2 regions of the Clostridium gasigenes genome follow, and region 1 is predicted to be linked to the other one. Evidence: predicted binding sites of a transcription regulator. Region 1 holds the regulator's gene; the other holds the start of a gene.

Region 1 (13,025 bases):
GTTACTTTAAAATCATTTAAAGTTTCCTCAGCGGATTTAGAGAAATAATTTTGCATAAAAATGCCTCCTTCAAGGTTTTTAATAGGTACTAAAATCTTTTGTTCATTACATCTAAAATTAATATAGAGTAAAGATGCATAAAAAAGAAAGAGACCTTTAATATAATTCTTACCTAAAATAAGAATTATATTAAAAGTCTCGTAACCAAATTGGTATATAACACCAGGCTTTTAAGGCCGCGATTGTTGATGTTATATTTATTACTACTCCCTTTTAATACAGAGAATTAATATGATAATAAAATTTTATACTTAATAACTTTAAAAGTCAATAAATATAATTATTTGTCGTAAATTTCTTTGTCGATTTTAATGTAAAATATTACAAGATAATATAAAAAATATTAAGATTAATAATTTCACAAAAAAAATATATAGAGCATATAATACTGTAATAGCATTACATGGAGTTGAAAATTAGTGATATACGGGCTTATATTAGCTGGAGGAAAAGGAACTAGGCTTTATCCTTTATCAAGATCAGAAAGGCCAAAGCAATTCTTAAAGGTTATAAACAATAAAAGTTTTTTAGCAAATACTGTAGATAGGATAATTCCTTTAATTAAAAAGGATAATATTTATGTAGTTACAAACCAAGAGTATGAAGAAAAAATAAGGGAAGAATTAGAAGACGTTCAAAAAGAAAATATTTTTACAGAGCCAGAGAACAAAGAAACGGCAACGTGTATAGGGTTATCAGCAGTTAAATTATTAAAAAAAGACAAAGATGCTGTAATGGTAGTTCTACCTTCTGATCATCACATAAAAGGGGAGAAGGATTATATAGAAACATTATCTCAAGCTGTAGATATTGCTAATAAAAGAAAAGGTGTAGTAACCTTAGGAATAGAACCAACAAGGCCAGAAACGGGATATGGATATATTGAAATGGGAGAGAGAATATTAGGCGAAAGAGCATCATACAAAGTTGAAAGATTTACCGAAAAACCTAACACTGAAGTGGCAAAGGATTTTTTGGAAAAAGGAACTTATTTATGGAACTCAGGTATCTTTATTTTTAGAGCAGATGTAATTCTAAGAGAAATAGAAAAATATCTTCCAAGGCTCTATAAATCATTAATGGAAATTTATAGATCAATAGGAGAAGAAAATGAAGAGGAAGTAATAAAAGAGCAATATAAAATAATTGATGGAATATCTATTGACTTTGGAGTAATGCAAAAGACGAGAAGAGCATTTGTAATAAAAAGTGATTTCGAATGGGATGATATTGGAAGTTTTTCAGCGTTAAGTAGGTATTTAAATACCGTTAACACTAATAGTGTTAGTAACAATGTTTATTTAGAAGAATGTACTAATTGTTCTATATTCGGAGAAAAGAATTTAATTATAGGTCTTGGTGTTAAAGATTTAGTGATAGTAGATGCAGGGGACGTAATATTGATTATGGATAAAAATAGAGATCAAGAAATAAAGCATCTATTAAGTAAGTTAAATGAAAAAGAAGAATATGATAAATATGTTTGAATAATAAAAAAGAGATTTATCCTAATAAATTTAAGGATAAATCTTTTTTTTGTTTTAATTTAAAAAAAATAGGAATTCAAAAAAAAGATTAACTATTTTAATCTATATTTAATAGCACAAGAGGTAATATATATAGTAGTAGATAAAAAGTACCGTTTGTGTAATTAATAACTCATTGTTTATATAAACATATAGGACTATGATAACAATATAAAAATAATATAATTTAAATGTTGATGATTTTGAAAAATATATTATAAAAGTAGGTGAAATAAAAGATGTTAATGAATACTCATACAATGTTAGCTAAAGATTTTATATATAATATGGATAGTAATAAAAAAGAGTTGATTAATGAAAATCATTTCATTTGGGGAAATATAAAACCGGATTGTGTTTCTACCTATAAATTTAAGAAGCATTATCTTGATGAAAGCTTAGATATGGTTGTGAATAAGATCCAATTTCTATCATCATTAAGTTTGGAGGATATATATAAGAACCATTATGAAAATAGATTTAGTCAAGAATTGGGTGTTGTTTGCCATTTTTTATGTGACTTTTTCTGTGTTCCCCATAATAAGAGATGGGAATTTAAAAGTGCAAATGTAATGAAAGAACATGTTATGTATGAGAGAGATTTATCTAGAGTAGCTAAAGAATTCAAAATAAGAAAAGATATAGAAAGAAGTATAAACTCCAAAGAAATTAGAAGTTATATTATGGACCTTCAACAAGAATATGAAAAAGTAATGGAATATAATAATGATTTAGATTTTGCATATTATGTATGTCAAAGCGTTATTAATATGATTTTAGATGAAGTACTTATAAATGAAAAGATAAAAGAATATAAGGTTAATCATTAAGTTAGGGAGCATAAAGATAATAACAAGTTGAATAAGCTATTTTAGACGGTTGAGTATTATTTGTTTTCAAATTGTAATTTAAAATAGAACTTACTATTTATAAATAGTAAGTTCTATTTTTGTTGAGTGAATATAACTAAAAGTATAGTTGACAATTTTACTAGGGAAAGCATATAATGAATTAAGAGAAACATATGAGCATATATTCATGTGTTGTAAGGAGCAATTTATGGAGGATAATAATAAAATAGAAAAGTGTAGTTGTAACGTAATTCATAAAGATGTAGTAGAAAAAGTTAGATTATCTATTCCTAAGGAAGAAACACTATATGATTTAGCAGAGTTATTTAAGGTTTTTGGTGATTCAACTAGAATAAAAATATTATGTGCTTTATTTGAAGCAGAAATGTGTGTATGTGATATAGCGAATCTTTTAAATATGACTCAATCAGCTATTTCCCATCAATTAAGAGTTTTAAAGTCTAATAGATTAGTTAAATACAGAAGAGATGGGAAAGTAATATACTATTCATTAGATGATGATCATATAAAGCATATTTTTGACGCAGGACTTAGTCATATAACAGAATAATATAATTCTTAAATTAAAGTTTAAAGGGGGAATAATAATGGAAAAAAAGTTTTTGTTAAATGGATTAGATTGTGCTAATTGCGCAAATAAAATAGAAGATAGGATTAATAAGCTAGAAAGCATTAAAGAAGCCACTGTAAATTTTTCAACTGCTACTTTAATTTTAGAAATAAAAGATGGTTATGAAAAAGAAGATATAATTAATCAAGTAAAAAATATAATTAAAAAATTAGAACCAGGTGTTAAGGTTACGGAGAAAATTGGAAAGGTAGTAGCTAATCGAAATATTAAAAAATGTGAAAGTGCAAAATGTTCAATTAGTGATCATAAACATGAACACTCAAGTGATGATTCAGGATGTTTGGATAAAGGTCATAATCATACAAAGAAAACTAATGTTAACAATGTAGAAGGTAATCATGAATTGCACCATGAAGATAAGCATAAAGAAGAACATGGTCACGACCATTCACATGATGGACAAAGTTTTAAAATAAAAGATAATTTAACTTTAATAATTGGAGCTATAATATACATTATAGCAATTATAACTAATGGTAATGGACTGCTTTCAATAATATTATTTGCAATAAGTTACGGGTTAATAGGTGGAAAAGTTGTTTTAACAGCTATTAGAAATATATTAAGAGGTGAAATTTTTGATGAAAACTTCTTAATGACAGTTGCAACTTTAGGCGCATTTATAATAGGAGAATATCCAGAAGCCGTTGCAGTTATGTTATTTTATGAAGTTGGAGAACTGTTCCAAAGTTATGCAGTTAACCATTCAAGAAAATCAATAACATCATTGATGGATATAAGAGCAGATTATGCAAATATATTAAATGGGAATGATGAAAGAAGAGTGTCACCTGAAGAGGTGGGGGTTGAGGAAATAATTATTGTTAAACCAGGAGAAAGAGTTCCTTTAGATGGAATAGTTATAGAAGGAAAAAGTTTTGTTGATACTAGTGCTTTAACAGGGGAATCAGTTCCAAGAGAAATAACAGTAGATAATGAAATATTAGCAGGATGTATAAATACAAATGGAGTTTTAAAAGTTAAGGTAACTAAAGAATTTGGTGAATCAACTGTAGCTAGAATATTGGAATTAGTTGAAAATGCATCAAATAAAAAAGCTCCAACAGAGAAATTTATAACAAAATTTGCAAAGATATATACTCCAATAGTAGTATTTTCAGCATTGGCATTAGCTATATTACCACCGCTTTTAATACCAGGGCAAACATTTAATATTTGGATATATAGAGCTTTATCATTTTTAGTTGTATCATGTCCTTGTGCGTTAGTTGTTTCAATTCCTTTAGGATTATTTGCAGGAATTGGTGGAGCTTCTAAAAAAGGAATATTAATTAAGGGTGGAAATTACCTTGAAGCTTTAAAAGATATTGATACTGTAGTTTTTGATAAGACAGGAACATTAACTAAAGGTGTATTTAAAGTAACAGAAATAAATGCAGTAGATATAGAAAAAGATAAGTTATTGGAAATTGCAGCTTTAGGTGAGTCACTATCAAATCATCCAATTGCTCAATCAATAGTTAAAGCTTACGGGAAAGAAATTAATAAGGATCAAATTAAAAATTATGAAGAAGTATCTGGCCATGGAATTAGTGTTAAAATTAATGAAGAAGATATACTTCTTGGTAATTATAAATTAATGAATATGTTCAATATAAAATACAATGAAGTAGAATCTATAGGAACAATAATTCATGTAGCAATAAATAAAGAATATAAAGGAAATATAATTATTTCAGATGAGATAAAAGAAGATGCAGCAAATGCTATAAAAGAGTTAAAGAAAATTGGGGTGCATACAACTGTTATGCTAACAGGAGATAGAAAATCAGTGGCAGAAAGAGTTGGAAAAATTATAGGAATAGATAAAGTATTCTCAGAATTATTACCAATAGATAAGGTTGAAAAAATAGAAACATTGCTTAAGGCTAAGAATTCTAAGAGTAAAATAGCGTTTGTAGGAGATGGAATAAATGATGCGCCAGTACTTGCAAGAGCCGATATAGGAATTGCAATGGGGGGAATTGGATCAGATGCAGCAATTGAAGCTGCTGATGTTGTATTGATGAAGGATAATCCAGAATCTTTAGTTGAAGCTATAAAAATAGCTAGAAAAACTAATAAGATTTTATGGCAAAATATAATATTTTCATTAGGAATTAAAGCATTCGTTCTTATACTTGTAGCTTTAGGAATGGCTAGTATGTGGGCAGCAGTTTTTGCAGATGTAGGTGTAACAATAATTGCAGTCCTAAATTCGACAAGATGCCTAAAATAGCCATTGACAAATTTCATCATTTTAAATATAATTAGTGAGGTTAAAAATTTCAGGCGTAGGGATAGCATACAAGATCGTGAATCTTGTTACAGAGCTTGGCTCTGTATTAAATTGTGAGACTTATGTATAACGCATCTGCTACGTTATACATAAGTCTCTTTTTTTTATAAAAATTATTATTTTCAGATGTTATTATAATAAAATTTAAAAGTATGAAAAAATATTTTTATATTAGGAATCTTCAAAAAAAGACTAGTATGTATCTAGTTATTTTTTGAAGATGCCTTAATAATAAAATTTACAACTTTGTTAAATGGATAACTGCTAAAAGTTAAAAATAGAAAAAGTTTAAATATAGATTAAATAAGTAGGATATGATATTATTATATATATTAAATTAAAATAACTAAAATGTTAAGGAGAAGTGTACAGTATGGAAAAGAAAAAGAATATTTCTATGGCTGTAATTAAGCGATTACCTAAATATCATAGATATTTACAAGAGCTAATGAAAAATGATGTTGATAGAATTTCTTCAAAAGAACTTGGGGAAAAAATCGGATTTACAGCTTCGCAAATACGTCAAGATTTGAATTGCTTTGGTGATTTTGGTCAACAAGGCTATGGTTATAATGTTAAGGACTTATATAAGCAAATAAGTTTAATACTTGGATTAAATAAAGATTATAAAACAGTAATAGTAGGTGCTGGAAATATTGGTCAAGCGATTGCAAATTACAGTAGGTTTGCAGAATTAGGTTTGTTTCTGCAAGGTATATTTGATGCTAACCCGAAACTTACAGGTTTAAGAATGATGGGTACAGAAATTCAAGATATAGATAATATGGAACCTTTTCTTCAGGTTAATGATATAGATATTGCTATGATATGTGTACCAAGAATTAATGCTCAAAAAGTATGCGATACCTTAGTTGCAGGTGGAGTAAAAGGTATATGGAATTTTGCACCAGTAGATTTAGTAGTTCCAGAGGATGTTACTGTAGAAAATGTACATCTGTCAGAGAGTTTACTAACGCTAATATATTTATTGCATAAGAGTTAATAATAAAAACTAAATTGTTAAAATTATCGAAAAATTGAAATAAATATTGAAATAATTAAATAGTACGATTATAATAATAGTTGAAGTTTAAAAACTTCGATTATTTTTTACCTATACTTGTTAGAATATTAACAAAGATTAGTGAAAACGATTGGTTTTTTTATGGGCTTCAATAAAAAGCAAGTCAACTTATGAGAAATTTAAATGGGTAAATTTTAACTATGCTAAGTTTATAAATTTAATAAATTAAGCAGATATAAAAGGGGAGGACTTTAAGCATGGAATTAAAAAATGTACTTCTTGAAAAAGAAGGTAATTTAGCTATTGTTACAATCAATAGACCAAAGGCTTTAAATGCTTTAAACTCAGAAACATTAGCAGATCTAGATATTGTTATAACAGATTTAGAAAATGATAATGATATTTACTGCGTAATCCTTACAGGATCAGGAGAAAAAGCTTTTGTTGCAGGAGCTGACATTGCTGAAATGAAAGACCTTAATGAGAAGCAAGGAAAAGAATTTGGTATTCTTGGAAACAAAGTGTTCAGAAGATTAGAAAACTTAGGAAAGCCAGTAATAGCTGCAATATCAGGTTTTGCACTTGGTGGTGGATGTGAACTTGCAATGTCATGTGACATAAGAATAGCATCGGAAAGAGCTAGATTTGGGCAACCTGAAGCAGGGCTTGGAATAACTCCAGGTTTTGGTGGAACTCAAAGACTGCCAAGAATTGTTGGAATTGGAAAAGCTAAAGAATTAATTTATACAGGAGCAATAATTAAGGCTGATGAAGCGTTAAGAATAGGTCTTGTAAATAAAGTTGTTACTTTAGAAAGTCTAATGGAAGAAGCTAAAGCTATGGCAAACATGATAATTGCTAACGCTCCAATTGCAGTTAAATTATGTAAGGATGCAATTAATAGAGGAATGCAAGTAGGCATAGATAGTGCAATAGTAATTGAAGCTGAAGATTTTGGAAAATGTTTTGCGACAGAAGATCAAGTAGAGGGAATGGGTGCTTTCATAGAAAGAAGAACCAAAAACTTCCAAAATAAATAGTCGCAATATTAAATAAATAAAAAATAATATAAATATTCAAACAAATAAAAAGTGTAAGGAGGTTTTTAGAAAGTAATTAATTATTTTCTAAAAAAAGCCTAATTATAAGGAGGTAACTTGAATGAATTTTACATTAACTAGAGAACAAGAATTAGTAAGACAAATGGTTAGAGAGTTCGCTATAAACGAAGTTAAACCAATTGCTGCTGAAATAGATCAAACTGAAAGATTTCCAATGGAAAACGTTGAAAAAATGGCTAAGCTAGGTATGCTTGGGATTCCATTTTCTAAAGAATATGGTGGAGCTGGCGGAGATACTCTTTCATATATCCTAACAGTAGAAGAATTATCAAAGGTTTGTGGTACAACTGGTGTTATAGTATCTGCTCATACTTCACTTTGTGCATCATTAATAAACCAATTTGGTAACGCAGATCAAAAAGTTAAATATTTAACTCCACTTGCAAAAGGTGAAAAGCTTGGAGCCTTTGGGTTAACTGAACCAGGAGCAGGTACAGATGCATCCGGACAACAAACAACTGCTGTTTTAGATGGGGACAACTATATCTTAAATGGTTCAAAAATATTTATAACAAATGGTGGAGTTGCGGAGACTTTCATAATATTTGCAATGACAGATAGAAGCAAGGGAACAAAAGGAATATCAACATTTATAGTTGAAAAAGACTTCCCAGGTTTCTCAATAGGAAAGCATGAAGATAAGCTAGGAATTAGAGCATCTTCAACTACAGAATTAGTTATGCAAAACTGTATAGTTCCAAAGGAAAACTTAATTGGACAAGAAGGTAGAGGATTTGGAGTAGCAATGAAAACACTTGATGGTGGTAGAATTGGTATAGCAGCTCAAGCACTAGGAATTGCAGAAGGAGCTTTAGAAGAAGCTTGCACATATATGAAGGAAAGAAAACAATTCGGTAAACCATTATCAGCATTCCAAGGTTTACAATGGATGATAGCGGATATGGATGTTAGAGTTGAATCAGCTAGACTTTTAGTTTATAAAGCAGCCTTCTTAAAGGATGCAGGTCTTCCATATGCAGTTGATGCAGCAAGAGCAAAACTTGTAGCATCAGAAGTAGCTATGGAAGTTACAACTAAGGCAGTTCAAATCTTTGGTGGATATGGTTACACTAAAGAATACCCAGTAGAAAGAATGATGAGAGACGCTAAGATAACTGAAATTTATGAAGGTACTTCAGAAGTTCAAAAAATGGTTATTGCAGGTAGCGCATTAAGATAAGGAGGAATTATAGATGAATATAGTAGTTTGTTTAAAACAAGTTCCAGATACTGCAGCAGTTAAAATTGATCCAAAAACAGGAACTCTTATTAGAGAGGGTGTTCCTTCAATTATAAATCCAGAAGATAAACATGCATTAGAAGAGGCTTTAAACATAAAGGAAGCTACAGGAGCTACAGTTACAGTAATAAGTATGGGACCTCCTCAAGCACAAAACGCTTTAAGAGAAGCATTATGTATGGGTGCTGATGAAGCAATACTTATAACTGATAGAGCATTTGCAGGAGCTGATACATTAGCAACTTCAAAGGCACTAGCAGGAGCTTTAAAGAAAGTTAAATATGACATAATATTTGCAGGAAGACAAGCAATTGATGGAGATACAGCGCAAGTTGGACCAGAAATAGCTGAACATTTAGATATTCCTCAAGTAACTTATGTTCAAAATGTTAAAATTGAAGAAGATGGTTTGTTAATAAATAGATCATTAGAAGATGGATATGAACTAATAAAAGTTCAAACTCCAGTACTTTTAACTGCAATTAAAGAATTAAATGAGCCAAGATATATGAATGTTCAATATATATTTGATAAAGCTGATAAAAAGATTACTATATGGTCAGCAGATGATATAGAAGTAGATAAAGCAGAACTTGGTCTTAAGGGATCACCAACTAAGGTTAAAAAATCAATGACTAAAGAATTAAAGGGTGTTGGAGAATTAGTTCAAGAAACACCTATGGAAGCTGCTAAATATGTTTTAGCAAAATTAAAGGAAAGACACTATATCTAGTAATTATAGGAGGGGAAAAAGATGAATATAGCAGATTATAATGGCGTTTGGGTATTTGCTGAGCAAAGAGGCGGAGAACTTCAAAAAGTTTCTCTTGAAATACTTGGCGAAGGTAGAAAAATTGCTGATAAATTAGGAGTTAAATTAACTGCTCTTTTACTTGGTGATAATGTTAAGGCTTTAATAGAAGATCTTGGAACACATGGTGCTGACGAAGTACTAGTTGTTGAAAGTGAATTATTAAAAAATTATACAACTGATGGATATACTAAGGTTATCTGTGACTTAGCTAGAGAAAGAAAACCAGGAATATTATTTATTGGAGCTACTTTCATTGGTAGAGATTTAGGACCAAGAGTCGCAGCTAGATTATCAACTGGTTTAACGGCTGACTGTACTGGATTAGATGTAGAAGGTGAACATGGGGATCTTTTAGCTACAAGACCAGCTTTTGGTGGTAACTTAATGGCTACAATTGCTTGCCCAGATCATAGACCACAAATGGCTACAATAAGACCAGGAGTTTTCACAAAACTTCCAAAATCAGAAGCAGAATTTGTTACTGAAATAGTTGAAGTAAACTTAGTAGATAGTGATATAAGAACTAAGATTATTGAAATAGTTAAGGAAAACAAGGATATAGTTGATATTGGTGAAGCTAATATAATAGTATCAGGTGGTAGAGGTGTTTCAACAAAAGAAAACTTCGAACTATTAGATGAGTTAGCTGAAGTTTTAGGTGGAACTGTTGCAGGTTCAAGAGCAGCTATAGATAATGGTTGGATCGATAAGGCTTACCAAGTTGGTCAAACTGGTAAAACTGTAAGACCAAACATCTATATAGCGTGTGGAATATCAGGAGCTATACAACATGTTGCTGGTATGCAAGATGCAGATATGATAATAGCTATAAACAAAGATGCAGGAGCTCCAATTATGAAAATTGCAGATTATGCAATTGTTGGAGATGTAGCTAAGGTATTACCAGAAATGATATCTCAAGCAAAGGCTATGAAAGACGCTGAATAAGCAGTTATAGTTAATTATTGGACATATTAATTTATGAGAATTAATAGGGATATTCGATTAGAAATACTCTGTATATATGGTTAAATTATAGGATGAGGAAGCAGGATTTAGGGTAAGGGAGCGGAAAGAAAATAAACTGAAATCTGACTAATTATTTTTTGAAGTTCCTTAAGTACTACTTCCTCAACTAGGGATAGATGTAGATAAATTTAAAATTTAGGAGGGTATATATTATGGAAAAAATATTTGTACTTGGTGCTGGAACAATGGGAGCTGGAATAGTTCAAGCTTTTGCACAAAAAGGACATGAAGTTATAGTTAGAGATATAAAAGAAGAATTCGTTGAAAGAGGAATAGCTGGAATAAATAAAGGTTTAAGCAGACAAGTTGCTAAGGGGAAGATGACTGAAGAAGCTAAAGAAGAAATACTTTCAAGAATATCAGGAACTACAGATTTGAATTTAGCTGCAGATTGTGACTTAGTTGTTGAAGCAGCAGTTGAAAATATGAAGATTAAAAGAGAAATATTTGCTGAATTAGACCTTATCTGTAAACCAGAAACTATCTTAGCTTCAAATACTTCATCTTTATCAATAACTGAAGTAGCATCAGCTACAAAAAGAGCAGACAAGGTTATAGGAATGCATTTCTTTAATCCAGCTCCAGTTATGAAATTAGTTGAAATTATTAAGGGAATGGCTACATCACAAGAAACTTTTGATACAGTTAAAACTTTATCAATAGCTATTGGAAAAGAGCCAGTAGAAGTTGCAGAAGCTCCAGGGTTTGTTGTTAACAGAATACTTATTCCTATGATAAACGAAGCAACAGCTATATTAGCAGAAGGAATAGCTTCAGTAGAAGATATTGACACTGCAATGAAATATGGTGCTAATCACCCAATGGGACCTTTAGCACTTGGTGATTTAATAGGATTAGATGTTTGCTTAGCAATCATGGATGTTTTATACAGTGAAACAGGAGATACTAAGTATAGAGCTACTAGTCTTTTAAGAAAGTATGTTAGAGCTGGATGGCTTGGTAGAAAATCAGGTAGAGGTTTCTACGATTATTCAAAATAAGATCATAAATATAAAAAAGAGCCATATTTCAATTAGTTTATTGAAATATGGCTCTTTTTAGTTGGTGATTTATAGTATAAAGTTGTTGTAGTAAAAAAATATTTAGAAAATTCAAATTTATGTGATATAATCTTCGATAAGATATATCAATTAGAAGGAGGGAAACTTATGGACTTTAAAGAGGTTATTTTTAAAGCAGATAAAGTTATAATAAAAGAAGTAAAGAATTTCAGTATAAAACAAATATTAGAGTGTGGGCAATGTTTCAGATGGGAAAAGATAAGTGATACAAATTACATAATAGTTGCCTATAGTAAGGTAATAGAAGTGGTGCAAAATGACGATGAAGTTACAATACTAAATACTAATGAGGAGGATTTTAAAAAAATTTGGATTAAGTATTTTGATTTAGAAACAGATTATAGCACTATAAAATTAGAACTCTCAAAAGATGAAATTCTTAAGAAAAGTGTTCAGTATGGATATGGAATTAGAATATTAAATCAAGATTCCTTTGAAATGTTAATAAGTTTTATAGTTTCAGCAAGAAATAGTATTCCTTCAATTATGAAAACTATTAAGAAGATGTCAGAGCAATGGGGAAATGAAATTGAGTATAAAGGAAAAAAATATCATACATTTCCAACTCCAAATGCTATTAAAGAAGCTAGCCTAGAAGAAATTCAAGGTACAGGTGCTTCGTTTAGAAGTAAATATATAATAAGCACAATAGAAAGAGTAAATGGAGCTATAGAATTAAAAGAAGATATGGTTCTTAATCCAGATAAATATAATTTTACAGAAGAAACCAGACCAGAAATATTAGATTATGATTTAGAATATATAAAGAATTTAAATGATGATTCGTGTCATATAGCTTTGCAAAAATTTATGGGCGTAGGAGCAAAGGTTGCAGATTGTATAATGTTATTCTCAATGGGGAAACATTCATCATTTCCAGTAGATGTTTGGATAAAAAGAGCAATGATTCACTTTTACGTGGCACCAGATGTCACTTTACCTAAAATGAGAATATTTGCAAGAAATAAATTTGGATCACTTTCAGGTCTTGCACAACAATATTTATTTTACTATGCAAGAGAAAATAATATTAAGGTTTAGTGTTTAAATAAAAATGTTAATAATTTATAATTTAAGTCATATTAATAAAGTAGAATGTTAATTATAAAAAAATGTATGAGAGGATAATTAGAAAAGGGGGAGTAGGGTAATTATGAAATATTTAATAGCTATAGTCTTATTAATAGTAATTTCTTTTATATCAATTTTAGGTACAATGTCTTTAATAAATAAAGATGATAAATTAAAGGATAATTTTAAAGCCTCATCCGTATTTATGGTTGTAACATTACCTATAATATCATTAGTTGGAGGAATATTATTTCTG
Region 2 (2,246 bases), 2.0 Mb from region 1:
AGAAAAAAATATTTGAAAGAGGTTATAGTACGAAGGGTGAAGGTAGAGGGTTTGGATTATATAATATAAAAACTATCGTAAATAATTTAGGCGGAGAGCTTAGATTAACTTCAGATGAAATAACAGTATGGGAAATTATAGTTTAAAGATAGTTAGGGGAGCTGAATGTATGATTAAAGTTATTATAGTAGAAGATGATCCTATGGTAAGAGAAATAAATATTAAGTTTTTAAGTAAGGTAGATGGATTTCAAGTTGTAGGAGAAGCTAGTAATATTGAAGGAGCCAAAAGTATTATTAATAATATAGAAGCAAACTTAATATTATTAGATGTTTTTTTGCCAGATGGAAAAGGTTTGGATTTGTTGAAATGGATTAGACTAAATGAAATACAAGTAGATACAATTTTAGTAACAGCAGATAAGGGAAGAACATCCGTTGATGAGGCCTTTAAATATGGAGCGGTAGATTATCTTATAAAACCATTTAAATATGAAAGATTTAAAGAAGCTTTATCAAAATATAGAGAAAGATTTAATAGATTTAAAAAACTAGATAGTCTAGATCAAGAAATTATAGATGAGTATATTTTTAAAACAGTCCCTGGTAATAAGTTGCAAAAACAGGATGAAGTAGAGATAAATAAGGGCTTGAATATAAAAACATATAATAAAATAGTACAGTTTATGAAAGGTAATAAAGAAGCAAAGTTAACAGCAGAGGAAATTGCAAATGGGAGTGGACTTGCAAGGGTAACAGCAAGACGGTATTTAGAAAAAATGGGAGAAGAGGGAAAAGTAGATATTGTTCAAGAATACGGAAGAATAGGAAGACCCACTAATTTTTATATAATAAAATAAAAATAGATCAGAAATTTAGAGGCCACTGAAAAATTCTTGTTTTTCAGTGGCCTTGAATTTTATTAGTTATTTTTTGAAGCCCTCCTTAGACCAAAAAGACCAAAATAAACAATAAGACCATAATATTGATTGTTTAAAAATTAACGAATATACTATGGGCATAAGCAACAGTATAAAAATTTGGTCTATATGGTCTAAGTCACTTTTGAAAAAATAATATACTGATTTACTAGTATATTATTGTTTTAGAGTGCCTAAAACAAATTAATAATATTAATTAGGAGGATACATTTATGAAAAAGAAAATTTTAGCGTTAGTAATGACAGTTGCAATACTTGTACCAACAGCATTAATTGGTTGTGGTAGCAAGACAGAAACTGCAGATATTGTAATTATAGGAGCAGGTGGTGCTGGTTTATCAGCAGCGGTTCAAGCAAAACAAGATGGATTAGAAAATGTTGTTCTTTTAGAAAAAATGCCGATGGTTGGCGGAAACACTAATAGAGCTACTGGTGGATTAAATGCAGCAGAAACTCCACAACAAAAGGCTAAGAATATAGAAGATTCAGTAGAAGTTATGATAGAAGATACTATGAAGGGTGGATATGAAAAAAATAACCCTGAATTAGTTAAAAAATTAGCTAATGAAGCTAAGGATTCTGTTAAGTGGTTAACAGATTTAGGCGCAGATTTATCAGATGTTGGTAAAATGGCAGGAGCTACAAATTACAGAACTCATAGACCTACAGGTGGGGCTGCAGTAGGAGCACATCTAGTTGATACTTTAAAGATAGCAGCAGAAAAAGAAAATGTAGATTTAAGATTATGGAATGATGCTAAGGAAATAGTTTTAGATAAAGAAGGAAATGTTTCAGGAATCAAAGTAACTAATAAAGATGGTAAAGAATACACTATAAAAACTAAAGCTGTAGTTTTAACAGCTGGTGGGTTCTCAGCTAATCAAGAAATGGTTGTTAAAAACAATCCAGAACTAAAAGGATTTGCAACAACTAACCATAATGGTGCCACTGGTGATGGTATTATTTTAGGAGAAAAAGCAGGTGCTTCACTAGTTGACATGGTAGAAATACAAACTCATCCAACTGTTGTACCAGAAAAGGCAGTAATGGTAACAGAAGCTGTAAGAGGTAATGGTGCAATACTTATAAATAAAGATAGTAAAAGATTCACAAGTGAATTATTAACAAGAGACGTTGTTTCAAAGGCTATATTAGAACAAAAAGATGGCGTAGCATATTTATTCTTTGATGATGGTTTAAGAAAAAGCTTAAAGGCTACAGAAGAATATTTTAATATGGGATTAGTTACAGAGGGGAATACAGTAGAAGAATTAGCAGAAAAATTATCATTAGATAAAGCTACAAT

What was found. The regulator Rex, encoded in region 1, represses fermentation and respiration genes when NADH is low (regulators of the CRP and FNR family bind a similar motif). The targets are predictions, from matches to a motif close to ATTGTTAANNNNTTAACAAT.
Region 2: a site for Rex is predicted at 988-1,007, ahead of J1C67_RS13150 (flavocytochrome c). Genes of this name have one in related genera too.

What each region holds. Positions count from the first base shown of each region.
Region 1 covers NZ_CP071376.1:847,030-860,054, reverse strand. Annotated here, with positions in the region: gene J1C67_RS04195 (cation-translocating P-type ATPase) at 1-56, opposite strand, end outside; gene J1C67_RS04190 (mannose-1-phosphate guanylyltransferase) at 480-1,547, shown strand; gene J1C67_RS04185 (zinc dependent phospholipase C family protein) at 1,826-2,416, shown strand; gene J1C67_RS04180 (ArsR/SmtB family transcription factor) at 2,646-3,008, shown strand; gene J1C67_RS04175 (heavy metal translocating P-type ATPase) at 3,046-5,328, shown strand; gene J1C67_RS04170 (redox-sensing transcriptional repressor Rex) at 5,762-6,391, shown strand; gene J1C67_RS04165 (short-chain-enoyl-CoA hydratase) at 6,670-7,452, shown strand; gene J1C67_RS04160 (acyl-CoA dehydrogenase) at 7,574-8,713, shown strand; gene J1C67_RS04155 (electron transfer flavoprotein subunit beta/FixA family protein) at 8,727-9,506, shown strand; gene J1C67_RS04150 (electron transfer flavoprotein subunit alpha/FixB family protein) at 9,528-10,535, shown strand; gene J1C67_RS04145 (3-hydroxybutyryl-CoA dehydrogenase) at 10,769-11,617, shown strand; gene J1C67_RS04140 (DNA-3-methyladenine glycosylase family protein) at 11,786-12,739, shown strand; gene J1C67_RS04135 (hypothetical protein) at 12,852-13,025, shown strand, end outside.
Region 2 covers NZ_CP071376.1:2,823,372-2,825,617, forward strand. Annotated here, with positions in the region: gene J1C67_RS13140 (ATP-binding protein) at 1-146, shown strand, start outside; gene J1C67_RS13145 (response regulator) at 170-859, shown strand; gene J1C67_RS13150 (flavocytochrome c) at 1,153-2,246, shown strand, end outside.